2 linked regions of the Tahibacter amnicola genome follow. The protein of the gene in region 2 interacts with the protein of the main gene of each other region in a pairwise test. Links are inferred from orthologs where the notes say so. Each region holds a gene or a part of one and is shown on either strand. Other genes may lie near its edges.

Region 1 (6,214 bases), 3.9 Mb from region 2 along the record:
GGGCCGAAGTCAGGTGGACGCCATCGAGCCCCAGCGATTCGGCCAGATCGATGCGGCTGTTGATCAACAGCCTTCCCCCCGCCGCACGCACATGGCGCTGGGCGACCTCGGCCAGCGCCGCCAGGGCGCTTTCATCATAGCCCTTGGCGCGAAGCTGGATCAGGCGGATGCCGCGCTCCAGCGCAGCGTCGATCTGGGCGACAGCCGCTTCGATGTCCGCGGCCGGCTGTGGGGTGATCCAGTAACGATCCGGCAGGCGCAGGGCGTTGATGACCGGGTGATCCGCGGGCGGCATCTCGTGAATGTCCAGCGCGGCCGTCGGTACCCATTTCAGCGGCTGGCCCTCGCAGGAGCGGGGTTCGCCGTGGAATTCCCGGACCCGGTAGACATCGAGCAGGATGGATTTTCCGGGGTAATGCCAGGGGATGCGGATCAGGGATTCCGCCGTTCCGATTTCCACCCCGATCTCTTCGAGAATCTCGCGACGGAGCGCCTGCAGGGGCGGCTCGTCGGGCTCCACCTTGCCGCCCGGAAACTCCCAATAGCCAGCCAGGTGCTTGCCGACAGGTCGCTGAGCCAGCAACACGCGCCCCTCGGCGTCCACCAGGGCGGCGGCGACCACATGAATCATCGGCGTCGTCATCGTGAGCGCTGGATCCTGTGCAGTCATCAGACGACCCGCCGGGACGGCCGGGCACCAATGCCGCCATCGCACCGCGGCCCCGGCGCGGCGGACGCCGCGCGGGGCATGGGCAACCGGGAACTCAAGCCAGGTCGACCGTCAGACCAGCCGGCCGTGGCACTGCTTGTATTTCTTGCCGGACCCGCAGGGACACGGATCATTGCGGCCGACCTTCGGGCCATCGGTCAATTCGGCCGGTGGTGTCGCCGCAGCGGCCGTCGCAGCCAGCACTTCCTCTTCGCTGGCGAAGCCGGAGGTTTCCGCGTGGGCGAAATTGAGCGGCGCCTGCGCGGCCATGCGCATCTGGCGCTCTTCCTCGGCGCGCATTTCCTCGTCGCTGCGGATGCGCACGCGCGCCAGCAGCGTCGTCGTCTCCAGCTTGATGCGCTCGAGCATCGACTGGAACAGCTCGAACGATTCGCGCTTGAATTCCTGCTTGGGCTGCTTCTGCGCGTACCCGCGCAGATGAATGCCCTGGCGCAGGTAATCCATGCTGGCCAGGTGTTCCTTCCAGCAATTGTCGAGCGTATTGAGCATGACGTGCTTCTCGAGCGCACGCATGACCTCGGAACCGATCATCGCCTCGCGCTCTCGGAAGAAGCGGTCGACCACGTCACGCACGTACTTGGCGATGCCGTCGGCGTCCACTTCCGACTGCGACTCCACCCAGCGCTTGATGTCGATTTCGATGCCGAAGTCTTCGGTGAGTTTTTTCTGCAGGCCGGCCAGGTCCCACTGTTCGTCGACGCTGTGCTCCGGCACGTAGCTGCGTGTGAGGCTGTCGAAGACGTCCTGACGGATCAGCACGGCCGTCTCGGCGAAATCCGCCTGGTCGAGCAGCTCATTGCGCTGTTCGTAGATGACCTTGCGCTGGTCATTGGCGACGTCGTCGAATTCGAGCAGGTTCTTGCGGATGTCGAAGTTGTGCTGTTCGACCTTGCGCTGCACCTTCTCGATCTGCCGGCTGACCATGCGATCTTCCAGTGCGTCGTTCTCCTTCATGCCGAAGATCTGCATCCACTTGGCGACCCAGTCGCGCGAGAAGATGCGCATGAGGTTGTCTTCCAGCGACAGATAGAAGCGGCTGGAACCCGGGTCGCCCTGGCGACCGGAGCGGCCACGCAGCTGGTTGTCGATACGGCGGGATTCGTGCCGCTCCGTGCCGACGATGTGCAGACCGCCCGCGGCCAGCACTTCGTCGTGACGCTTTTTCCATTCGGCCTTCACGCGATCGCGCTCGGCCTGCGGAGCGTCTTCCGGCAGCAGCGCCAGCTCCGCTTCCAGGCTTCCGCCCAGAACGATGTCGGTACCGCGACCGGCCATGTTGGTGGCAATCGTCACCGCGCCCGGACGGCCGGCCTGGGCCACGATGTGCGCCTCGCGCTCGTGCTGCTTGGCGTTGAGCACCTCGTGCGGCACGCCTTCCTTCTGCAGCATCTTGGAGAGGAATTCAGACGCTTCGATCGAGGCCGTACCGACCAGGACCGGCTGCTTGCGCTTCTGGCACTCGCGGATGTCTTCGACGATCGCCTGCCACTTCGGCGCCTGCTTGAGGAACACCAGATCCGGGGAGTCCTTGCGGACCATCGGGCGGTGCGTCGGGATCACGACGCACTCCAGGCCGTAGACCTGCTGGAATTCGTAGGCTTCCGTGTCCGCCGTGCCGGTCATGCCGGACAGCTTCTTGTACATGCGGAAGTAGTTCTGGAAGGTAATCGTGGCGAGCGTCTGGTTCTCGCGCTGGATCGGCACGCCTTCCTTGGCTTCGACCGCCTGGTGCAGGCCATCGGACCAGCGCCGGCCGGCCAGCGTACGCCCGGTGAACTCATCGACGATGATCACCTCGCCGTCGCGCACGATGTAGTCAACATCGCGCTGGTACAGCGCGTTGGCACGCAGCGCGGCATTGAGGTGGTGCACCACGATCAGGTGCTTGGAGTCGTAGAGGGCTTCGTCTTCCCCGACGATGCCTTCCTTGCGCAGCAGCTGTTCGGCGTGCTCCATGCCATCTTCCGACAGGTGCACCTGCTTCTGCTTTTCGTCAACCCAGTAGTCGCCTTCGCCGTCTTCCTTTTCCTGGCGCGTCAGCTTGGGAACGATGCGGTTGATCCGCACGTACAGCTGCGGCGACTCCTCCGACGGGCCGGAGATGATCAGCGGCGTACGGGCCTCGTCGATCAGGATGGAGTCGACTTCGTCGACGATGGCGTAGTTGAGGCCGCGCTGGTAGCGCTGCTCCTTCGACGTGGCCATGTTGTCGCGCAGGTAGTCGAAGCCGAACTCATTGTTCGTGCCGTAGGTGATGTCGCACTGGTACGCAGCCGCCTTGTCCTCGTAGGGCATCCCCGGATACACCACGCCGGTGCTCAGGCCGAGGAAGGTATACAGCTTGCCCATCCAGCCCGAGTCGCGCTTGGCGAGGTAGTCGTTCACCGTGACGACGTGGACGCCCTTGCCGTCCAGCGCATTGAGATACACCGCCAGCGTACCGACCAGGGTCTTGCCTTCGCCGGTGCGCATTTCCGCGATGCGGCCGGAGTGCAGCACCATGCCGCCAATCAGCTGGACGTCGTAGTGGCGCAGGCCGAGCACGCGGGTCGAGGCCTCGCGGCAGACGGCGAAGGCTTCCGGCAGGAGCTGGTCGAGCGTCTGTCCTTCCTGCAAGCGCTTCTTGAACTCGTCGGTCTTGCCCTTGAGCTCGGCATCGGAAAGGGCCTTCATCGCCGGCTCAAGCGCGTTGATCTGCGCCACGTTCTTATTGAGCTGGCGCAGAACGCGTTCGTTTCGGCTGCCGAAAAGGCTCGTCATCAGACGGTTGAACATGGAAATCCAGTCGCTCAGAAAAGGTGAAAGCACCCGCGCGGTCGCATGAGACCCCGCCGGGACGCTCGGGAAGACCGACGATGATAAGCCGCCAGCCGTGTTCGGAAAAGGATGGTGGGTCGCCGGTGGGCCGATTCAAGTGGCCGGGGCGTCGCGCGTGCCAGGACGGCAGAGGCAGGATGGGCCGCGGCTCGACCGGCCGGCGGCCAGACCGGACCGTCTGTCGACGGCCCGGCCGGAACGTGGATCAACCTTTGCGCTGGCTACGCACGTACGCGATGGGATTGACCGCGCGACCGTTGAGCCAGACTTCAAAATGCACATGAGAACCGGTGGACCGGCCCGTCGAACCGACCTTGGCAATCACGTCGCCTACGCGGACGCGCTGGCCGACTGCGGCGATATTGCGCGAATTGTGGGCATAACGCGTCATGTAGCCGTTGCCGTGGTCGACCTCGACCACATTGCCGTAGCCCGGGCGCTGGCCGGACCAGCTCACTACACCCTCGGCGACCGAGTGGATGTCCGCCCCGGCGGCGGCGTCGAAGTCGATACCGGAATGGAAGGCACTGGCGCCGCTGAACGGGTCGGGGCGGCCACCAAAATACGAGGAGATATAGCCGGATTCGACCGGCATGCCGCTGGGCAGGAGATCCGACTCGACCTTGCGGTCCAGCAACAGGTTTTCGAGGACTTCCAGCTGGGCCTGCTGACGCGAGAAGCGGTCACGCAGTTCGTCGATGGAGCCTTCCAGGGCGGGTGCGCTGGCGTGGCCGATCGGCAGGTTTTCTTCCGGGCCACCGACGCTGGGCGCTTCGGCGAAATTGAACTCTCCGTCGTCGAGCTTGCCGGCACGGGTAAGGCGTTCGCCCAGGGCGTTGAGCCGGGTCGCGTGGGCCTGCAGCTCGCCCAGCTTGACCGCCAGCGCATCGAGATCGCGCTGCGTCTTGATCTTGACCTGCTCGAGTTCCTTGAGCTGCGTGGCCGTGGCGTCACGCAGATCCTGCACTTCTGCCAGGGCGCGGCTCTTCGGGCCGGCGATGGTATAGGCCACGCTCACGCCGAGCAGGGCACAGGCAATCGCGGCGGTGCCGAGTGCCGCGGCACACTTGATTCGGGTCCGCCAGCAGCCGAGATCGATAGATTTCGGTACGGCGTGCGGCTTCGCGACGATTATGATGTTCATGCCCAATTCGTTCTGCCTGGTTTCCGTGATGCAAGCAAAAAAACCCGCTTCCGCACGACGCTCCACGGATGGCCTGAAAGCCATCGGGGAGACGTCCCCTGTCGCTGCCCTCATCGAGCGCGCGCGAGCACTGGAAGCGCTGGATCTTCGATTGCGCCTGACACTTCCCCCGGCCATCCGCCCGCATTGCTGCCTGGCCGACGCCCGTTCCGGTCGTGTTGTTTTTCTGGCGAACACCTCGACGTGGGCGGCGAAGCTTCGGCTTCACCAGGCGCCCATCCTTGCCGAGGCGCAAAAAGCGCTGGGCAAGCCGTTCAAGACATTCACCGTCAAAGTGGCACCCTTGCCGTCCGTTCCCCCGGAACCGTCAAGGCGGAAGCCGCTTTCCCGCACCACTGCCGAGCATCTGAGCAAGGCGGCGGTCACACTGGCAGACCCGGAATTACGGGCCCTATTTCTACGTATGGCATCCCTTGCCGAGTAGTTTTTGTTTCCTTTACGTACCAGAACCCTGCGGCGTGGCTGCCGCCGCAGGTGACTCCTACAGCGCCTGGGCAGGGTGGGCGTAGGAAATCGGCGCTGTGGCAGGATCGTCGAAGCAGACTTCCTCCCACGCCGATACATCGGCAAGCAGCGTACGAAGCAGCTGGTTGTTCAATTGGTGTCCCGACTTGTGGCCGTAGAACGCGCCAATAAGGCTGTGTCCGAGCAGATACAGGTCGCCGATCGCGTCGAGGATCTTGTGTTTGACGAATTCGTCCTCGTAGCGCAGACCGTCTTCGTTGAGCACCCGATAATCGTCGAGGACGATGGCGTTGTCCATCGACCCACCGAGAACCAGGTTCCGTTCCCGCAACATTTCGATGTCGCGCATAAACCCGAAGGTACGGGCACGCGAGACTTCCTTCACAAAAGAGGTGGTCGAGAAGTCGATCTCGGCGACCGACGTCTTCTTGGTGAAGATCGGATGGTTGAAATCGATGGAGAAGCCGACCTTGAAGCCGTCGAACGGCTCGAAGCGGGCCCACTTGTCGCCATCCTGGACCTTGACCGGCTTCTTGATGCGGATGAACCGCTTGGCCTTGGACTGTTCTTCAATCCCTGCCGACTGGAGCAGGAAGACGAACGGACCGGCACTGCCGTCCATGATGGGCACTTCCGACGCCGACAGATCGACATAGGCGTTGTCGATGCCCAGTCCCGCCATCGCGGACAGCAGATGTTCGACTGTCGATACGCGTGTCGTTCCCTTGGTCAGGGTGCTGGACAGGCTGGTGTCACCGACATTCTCGGCACGGGCATGGATTTCCACGGGATCGGTCAGGTCGACCCGGCGGAAAACAATGCCGGTGTCCACCGCCGCCGGACGAAGGGTCATGTAGACCTTTTCGCCGGTGTGGATGCCTACGCCCGTCGCTCGAATGACGTTCTTGAGCGTGCGTTGTCTGATCATTCTTTAGAGGTCCCCTGGGGCAGGAGCCAACAAAACGGTCCGGATGCTAGCACAGGGCTTTATGACAGAA
Region 2 (7,481 bases):
CCGCTGGTGCGGGTGACGATCGAAGCGGCCGACGTCGCGCTGGTCGATACGCTGGCTGCCCGACTGGCCAGCGCCGTAGAATCCGCGGCCGTACAGTAATCCTTGGGCAAGCGGTGCCGCGGCGGCGCCGAACGCCGGCGCCCTGGCGCCTCCTCGCCTCATCATGGAAACCGATATGTCCGTCATTCCTACCCTTGATATCCGTCGCTTCGACAGTGACCGCGACGCCTTCGTCGCCGAACTCGGTGCGGCCTACCGCGAATGGGGTTTTTGCGGCATCCGCGGCCACGGCATCAGCGACGAACTGATCCACGGCGCCTATGAGCGCTTCCGCGCGTTCTTCGCCTTGCCGACCGAAGTGAAGATGAAGTACCACCTGCCAGGTACCGGCGGTGCGCGCGGCTACACGCCGTTCGGCGTGGAGACGGCAAAAGACTCGCGATATCCCGATCTCAAAGAGTTCTGGCACGTGGGCCGCGAGATCCCACGCGATTCCGAATTCGCGGACATCATGGCGCCGAACCTCTGGCCGGAAGAAGTCGCAGGCTTTAAGGAATACGGCTACGGCCTGTACACGGCGCTCGACCAGCTGGGGTCGCGTGTGCTGCGCGCGCTGGCGTTGCATATCGGGTTGCCGGAAATCTTCTTCGAAGACAAGACCAACTTCGGCAATTCCATCCTCCGCCCGATCCACTATCCGCCGATCACGACGCCCGATGTGCCGAACGTGCGTGCCGGCGCGCATGAAGACATCAATTTCATCACTCTCCTGGTCGGCGCCAGCGCAGCGGGCCTGGAAGTCAAATCGCGCAAGGGCGAGTGGGTGCCGTTCACGGCGGATGCGGACACCATCGTGGTCAATATCGGCGACATGCTGCAGCGCCTGACCAATCACGTATACCCCTCGACGACCCACCGCGTGGTCAATCCGCCGGGCGACGAAGCACGCAAGCCGCGCTATTCGGTGCCGTTCTTCCTGCACCCTAACCCGGACGTCGTGCTCGACCCGCTGCCCGCCTGCGTCACCGCGGACAACCCGCGCCGCTACGACACGTCCATTACGTCGCACGAGTACCTGATGGAACGCCTGCGCGAGATCAAGCTCGTCTGATACGCCAATCACGTACTGCAGAACGAGCGCGCGGCCGGAAACGGCCGTGCGCTTTTGTTTGTGCGCCCGGCAGGGCGCACCTGCCTGGAGGTGAAAGGTGTACGGTGGTGTGGAGAGGGCCGGGGGCTCCCTGCCGACGGGGAAGCGGGTGAGCAAGCCCCGGGGAGCGCTATTCAGCCGTTCCCTGCTGCGGATCCATTACCCGGTAGCTCTTCGACCGTCGCTGGACCAGGTTGAGGGCGAGGCGGTCGGGCAGCAGCTTGATCAGGGTCTTGATCAGCCGGTTCACACGACCCGTGACATGGACGATGTCACCGCGTTCCACCGCGCTCCAGCCCTCGCGCGCCACCTCTTCGGAGGTCATCCACATCCAGCGTGGCATCGTCGATACCTGGGCCCGCGCGCCAGTGACGTCATGGAATTCCGAGAAGGTGAAGCCGGGGCACACCGCGCAGACACGGATGTCCTTATCCCGATTTTCCAGGGCCAGCGACTGGGAGAACTTGATCAGGAATGCCTTGGACGCGGCATACATGGCGTGTCCGGCAGAGCTGGGTACGTGACCGGCAAGGGAGGCGATGTTCGCAATACGGCCGTAGCCGCGCCGTTGCATCCCGGGAAGCAGCCGGTAGGCCAGTTCGCAGGGAGCCGTGACGAGTACCTGCAGGAAATCCGCGTGGACGGTCCATGGCTGCGCCAGGTAGTGGCCCGGCACGCCGTAGCCGGCATTGTTGATCAGGATGTCGATCGTGATGCCGCGCCGGTCGAGCTCCTCGCACAGGCGCGCGGATGCATCGGGCCGGGCAAGGTCGGCGGCGATGGTTTCGGTGCGGATGTCGTGGCGGCTGCGCAGGTCTTCGGCCAGAGCGGTGAGCCGGTCTTCGCGGCGGGCGGTCAGGACCAGGTGGATGCCCTTGCCCGCCAGCTCGCGGGCAAACGCCTCGCCGATACCGGCCGATGCGCCGGTGACCAGGGCCCAGCGTGACGCAGGTGCATTCATTCGGTGTCTCTCCGTGGCAAGGGAATGGCATTGGCGTGGGCAAAGGACGACGCGTGCACGCCACTGACCGGACTGGGTGACTCTAGATGGACGGCCGGTTGCTGCAAAGCCTGCTCCCGGGCCGTATCCTGCGACTCATGGCCGCGTTGCACCGCCGCTGGACCGCCGTTATCCTTCGCGCCCTCTCGAACGGGCCCGTCCTATGCGCCGCAAGCTGGTCGCCGGAAACTGGAAAATGCACGGAACGCGCGCCAGCGCGGCCGAGCTGGTGCACGCGGTCGCCGCCGGTGTGCCGGAGGGCATCGAGGTAGCCGTGTTCCCGCCCTTCGTCTATGCGGGTGAAATCGCGGCTGACGCCCGGCGTGGCGCGGTGGCCGTCGGCGTACAGGATGTCAGCGAGCAGGCGCAGGGGGCGTTCACCGGCGACGTCGCTGCCTCGATGGCGGCCGATATCGGTTGCACGTTGGCGCTGGTCGGTCACTCCGAGCGTCGCCAGTACCATGCCGAGTCGAACGGGCAGGTTGCCGCCAAGTTCGTGCGTGCCCAGGAGGCGGGTCTGGTGCCGGTCCTGTGCGTCGGAGAGACCCTGGTCCAGCGCGAAGCCGGCGAGACCGAATCCGTGGTGGGGGCTCAGATTCAGGCCGTGCTTGCCGCGGCCGGCATAGCCGCTTTTGGTAACGCGGTCGTGGCGTACGAGCCGGTCTGGGCGATTGGTACCGGTCGCACCGCGACCTCGGAACAGGCGCAGCAAGTCCATGCGTTTATCCGTAGCCAACTCGCCATTCACGATGCTACAATCGCCAACTCGCTACGCATCCTTTATGGTGGTAGCGTGAAACCGGGCAATGCAGCCGAGCTTTTCGCCCAGGCTGATGTTGACGGTGGCTTGATCGGCGGAGCGTCCCTCGTGGCCTCCGATTTCCTGGCGATTTGCATGGCGGCGCGATAAGCGCGACGCCCGGTTGGATCGAAATGCTGCCCACGATCTTCAACGTGTTTTACATTCTGATCGCAGTGGCGATGGTGGCGCTGATTCTGCTGCAGCGCGGCGCCGGTGCAGACGCGGGTTCCGGTTTCGGATCCGGCGCGTCGGCAACGGTGTTCGGTGCGCGCGGATCGGCGAACTTCCTGTCGCGAGCCACGGCGATCCTGGCCGCTATGTTCTTCCTGCTCAGTCTGGGCATGGGCATGTATCTGGCTCGCAGTGGCAAAGTAGCGCCGCAGAGCGATCTGGGTATCATGTCCGGCGTCGAGGCACCTGCGGCCACCGAAAAAGCACCTGCCACGTCGCCCGCCAGCGACGTTCCGCAGGCCGCGACCCCGGCTCCGGCCGTGGCGGCACCGCCGGCTTCCGACGTGCCCAAGCCCGCTACTCCTGCCGCGGCCGCTCCGGCCGAAGGCGAGACCAAAGCCAAGGCGGACGAGTCAAAGAAGAACTAGTTGGAATACATTGCCCAGATGGCGGAATTGGTAGACGCACTACCTTGAGGTGGTAGCGACTTAGGTCGTGGGGGTTCGAGTCCCCCTTTGGGCACCAATCTAGTTACGGTCGCGCGGCAAGATGCACGGCTTCGCGATCGCTGATGCATCGACGTTTGATGCGGAGGTTCGCAGACTCGTGCTTGCCGAATATTGGCCCATCCTTCTGTTCCTCGGTATTGCCACCGGGCTGGGCCTCGTCCTGCTCGCCGTCGGCACCCTGCTAGGCCCCAAGCGGCCTGGTCAAGAAAAGCGATCGGCATACGAATGCGGCTTCGAGGCCTTCGAAGACGCGCGCATGAAATTTGACGTGCGCTATTACCTGATCGCCATCCTGTTCATCATCTTCGATCTGGAAATCGCGTTCCTGTTTCCGTGGGCCGTCGTGTTCAAGGAAATCGGTATCGTCGCGCTGATCGAAATGGGCCTTTTCCTGGCCCTGCTGGTGGTCGGTTTCGTTTACGTCTGGAAGAAGGGGGCGCTGGAATGGGAGTGATCGACAGCGTCAGCCGGGTGATGCACAACCCGGTGCCGATCTCCACGGTCGACGACATCCTGCGGCCCGGGGACGACAATCCGCTCATCGAACGCGGATTTGCTACCGCGCGCATGGACGACCTGATCAACTGGGCCCGCACCGGCTCGATGTGGCCGATGACCTTCGGCCTGGCCTGCTGCGCCGTCGAGATGATGCACGCCGGTGCCGCGCGCCTGGACCTTGACCGCTACGGCGTGGTCTTCCGTCCGTCGCCGCGCCAGTCTGACGTGATGATCGTCGCCGGTACCCTGGTCAACAAGATGGCTCCGGCGCTGCGCAAGGTCTATGACCAGATGCCCGATCCGAAGTGGGTCATCTCGATGGGCTCGTGCGCCAACGGCGGCGGCTACTACCACTATTCCTACGCGGTGGTGCGCGGTTGTGACCGCATCGTGCCGGTCGACGTCTACGTCCCCGGCTGTCCGCCGACGGCCGAGGCGCTCGTCTACGGCATTCTGCAGTTGCAGAAGAAAATCCGTCGTACCAACACCATCGCGCGCTAACGGACGACCCGCATGAGCGAGAACACGCCTATGAGCCTGGCGCAGCGCCTTACCGCGCGTCTGGGCGACGACGCCGTGAACGTCATCCAATGGCGCGGCGAAACCACGGTGGAAGTCAAGCCCGAGCGCTGGCTGGCGGTGGCCCGCTTGCTGCGGGACGACCCGGATTTCCACTTCGAACAGCTGATCGACGTCTGCGGCGTCGACTACCTCGGTTACGGCCAGACCGAGTGGGATACCACCGACGTTTCCAACGAAGGATTTTCGCGCGGCGTCGAGGGCAAGGGCCCGGGGCGCTTCAGCTGGAACGAACGCCCGCAGGTCGAGAAGAAGTCAAACCGTTTCGGTGTCGTGGTGCACCTGCTGTCGGTCAAGCACAACCGCCGCGTGCGCGTGCGGACCCTGTGCGCGGATGATGCGCTGCCGATCGTCGCGTCGCTGACCGAGCTCTATCCCGTCGCCAACTGGTTCGAGCGCGAGGCCTTCGATCTGTACGGCATCGTGTTTGAAGGTCATCCGGACCTGCGCCGCATCCTCACCGACTACGGTTTCGTCGGCCATCCGTTCCGCAAGGATTTTCCGCTGATCGGCAACGTCGAAGTGCGCTACGACGCCGAACTGCAACGCGTCATCTACGAGCCCGTCTCGATCGAACCGCGCGTGCTGGTGCCGCGCGTGATCCGCGACGATTCGCGCTACGAACAGGCCCAGGCCGAGGCTGCGGCCGGCGGCGCGGCGGCGGGGAAGTAAGCCATGCAGGAAATCCGCAACTACACGATCAACTTCGGCCCGCAGCATCCGGCGGCTCATGGCGTGCTGCGCCTGGTGCTGGAGATGGATGGCGAGACCATCATGCGCGCCGACCCGCACGTCGGCCTGCTGCATCGCGGTACCGAAAAACTGGCCGAGTCCAAGCCCTTCAACCAGTCGATCGGTTACATGGATCGCCTGGACTACGTCTCGATGATGTGCAACGAGCACGCCTATGTGCGGGCCATCGAGAAGCTGCTCGGTGTCGAGGCCCCGATCCGTGCGCAGTACATCCGCACGATGTTCGACGAGATCACGCGCATCCTGAACCACCTCATGTGGATCGGATCGAACGCGCTCGACCTCGGCGCCATGGCGGTCTTCCTCTACGCGTTCCGTGAGCGCGAAGAACTGATGGATTGCTACGAGGCGGTCAGCGGCGCGCGCATGCATGCCACCTATTACCGGCCGGGCGGTGTCTACCGCGACCTGCCGGACCGCATGCCGCAGTACAAGGAATCGCGTTGGCACAAGGGCAATGACCTCAAGCGCATGAACGAATGGCGCGAAGGTTCGATGCTCGATTTCCTCGAAGCCTTCTGCAAAGATTTCTACAGCAAGGTCGACGAGTACGAGACCCTGCTGACGGACAACCGCATCTGGAAGCAGCGCACCGTCGGCATCGGCGTGATTCCGCCGGAGCAGGCGCTGGCGTGGGGCATGACCGGCGTCATGCTGCGTGGTTCCGGTGTGGCGTGGGACCTGCGCAAGAAGCAGCCCTACGCGGCCTACGCCGACATGGATTTCGATATCCCGGTTGGTGTGAAGGGCGATTGCTACGACCGTTACCTGGTCCGCATCGAGGAGATGCGCCAGTCCAACCGCATCATCGAGCAGTGCGTACGCTGGCTCAGGGCCAATCCCGGCCCGGTGATGATCCAGAATTTCAAGGTGTCGCCGCCGTCTCGCGAAGAGATGAAGGACGACATGGAAGCCCTCATCCACCACTTCAAGTTGTTCACCGAAGGCTATTGCGTGCCGGTCGGTGAAACCTACAGTGCGGTCGAGGCGCCCAAGGGCGAATTCGGTATCTACCTGGTTTCCGACGGCGCGAACAAGCCGTTCCGGTTGAAGGTCCGTGCCCCTGGTTTTGCGCACCTGTCGTCGATGGACGCCATCGTGCGCGGTCACATGCTGCCCGACGTCGTTGCGATGATCGGCACCTACGACATCGTATTCGGCGAAGTCGACCGCTGAGGCGACGGGAGTCATTCCATGAAGGCCACTGGCAACCACGAACAGGTGAAAGACGTCGACCCGATGGTCGCGCTCACCGAGCACACGCGTCACCACATCGATCACTGGGTGTCGAAATTCCCGCCGGACCGCAAGCGCTCGGCGCTGATCCAGGGACTGTTTGCCGCACAGGAACAGAACCAGGGCTGGCTCACCGACGAACTGATCACCGCCGTGGCCAAGTACCTTGGTCTGCCGACGGTGTGGGCCTACGAAGTGGCCAGCTTCTACTCGATGTTCGAGACGGAGAAAGTCGGCCGCAACAATGTGGCGATCTGTACGAATATCTCCTGCTGGCTCAATGGCGCGGAAGACGTCGTGCGTTATTGCGAGAAGAAGCTGGGCGTCAAGCTCGGCGAGAGCACGCCGGACGGCCGCATCTACCTCAAGAAGGAAGAGGAATGCCTGGCTGCCTGTTGCGGCGCGCCGATGATGGTGGTCAACGGCCACTACCATGAAAACCTCACCACGGAAAAAGTGGACGAGATCCTCGACGGCCTTAAATAAGGCAATTGAGTACGTGTTGTAGCAGCGGCCTGGGCCGCGATGCGTCATCGAATACGGGACATCGCACCAGGGCGGCCTCCTGCACATCAAGAGTGAACGGGTATGGCATTCGGACCGGCACCACAAGAACACCAAGTCGTCTACACCACGCTGCATTTCGACAAGCCGTGGTCGTACGACAATTACCTCAAGGTCGACGGCTACCAGGCGTGGCGGAAGATCCTTGCCGAGAAGCCTGATCCGGGCGCCTTGATCGAAGAGATCAAGAAGAGCGCGCTGCGTGGCCGTGGCGGTGCC

What was found. The genes of interacting proteins can lie anywhere in the genome.
Region 1: the proteins of secG (region 2) and secA interact in binary tests that used the Escherichia coli proteins (3 or more experiments, as listed by UniProt). The link is inferred for Tahibacter amnicola from one-to-one orthologs.

What each region holds. Positions count from the first base shown.
Region 1 is NZ_CP104694.1:5,992,349-5,998,562, forward strand. What follows is about bases 582-3,813. They hold secA (preprotein translocase subunit SecA), read right to left. Parts: upstream 3,506-3,813; coding sequence 782-3,505; downstream 582-781. Other genes in these bases: N4264_RS23680 (Nudix family hydrolase), read right to left, coding at 582-670; N4264_RS23690 (M23 family metallopeptidase), read right to left, coding at 3,753-3,813. Outside these bases: more of N4264_RS23680, read right to left, coding at 1-581; more of N4264_RS23690, read right to left, coding at 3,814-4,691; N4264_RS23695 (DciA family protein), read left to right, coding at 4,690-5,175; lpxC (UDP-3-O-acyl-N-acetylglucosamine deacetylase), read right to left, coding at 5,233-6,144. UniProt on the Escherichia coli protein: Required for protein export, interacts with the SecYEG preprotein conducting channel.
Region 2 is NZ_CP104694.1:2,085,397-2,092,877, forward strand. The notes cover bases 1,960-4,817. They hold secG (preprotein translocase subunit SecG), read left to right. Parts: upstream 1,960-3,083; coding sequence 3,084-3,551; downstream 3,552-4,817. Other genes in these bases: N4264_RS08845 (SDR family NAD(P)-dependent oxidoreductase), read right to left, coding at 1,960-2,111; tpiA (triose-phosphate isomerase), read left to right, coding at 2,314-3,060; N4264_RS08865 (NADH-quinone oxidoreductase subunit A), read left to right, coding at 3,730-4,086; N4264_RS08870 (NuoB/complex I 20 kDa subunit family protein), read left to right, coding at 4,077-4,631; N4264_RS08875 (NADH-quinone oxidoreductase subunit C), read left to right, coding at 4,644-4,817. Outside these bases: glmM (phosphoglucosamine mutase), read left to right, coding at 1-99; N4264_RS08840 (isopenicillin N synthase family dioxygenase), read left to right, coding at 176-1,111; more of N4264_RS08845, read right to left, coding at 1,281-1,959; more of N4264_RS08875, read left to right, coding at 4,818-5,381; N4264_RS08880 (NADH-quinone oxidoreductase subunit D), read left to right, coding at 5,385-6,638; NADH-quinone oxidoreductase subunit NuoE, read left to right, coding at 6,657-7,184; NADH-quinone oxidoreductase subunit NuoF, read left to right, coding at 7,287-7,481. UniProt on the Escherichia coli protein: Subunit of the protein translocation channel SecYEG. Overexpression of some hybrid proteins has been thought to jam the protein secretion apparatus resulting in cell death; while this may be true it also results in FtsH-mediated degradation of SecY.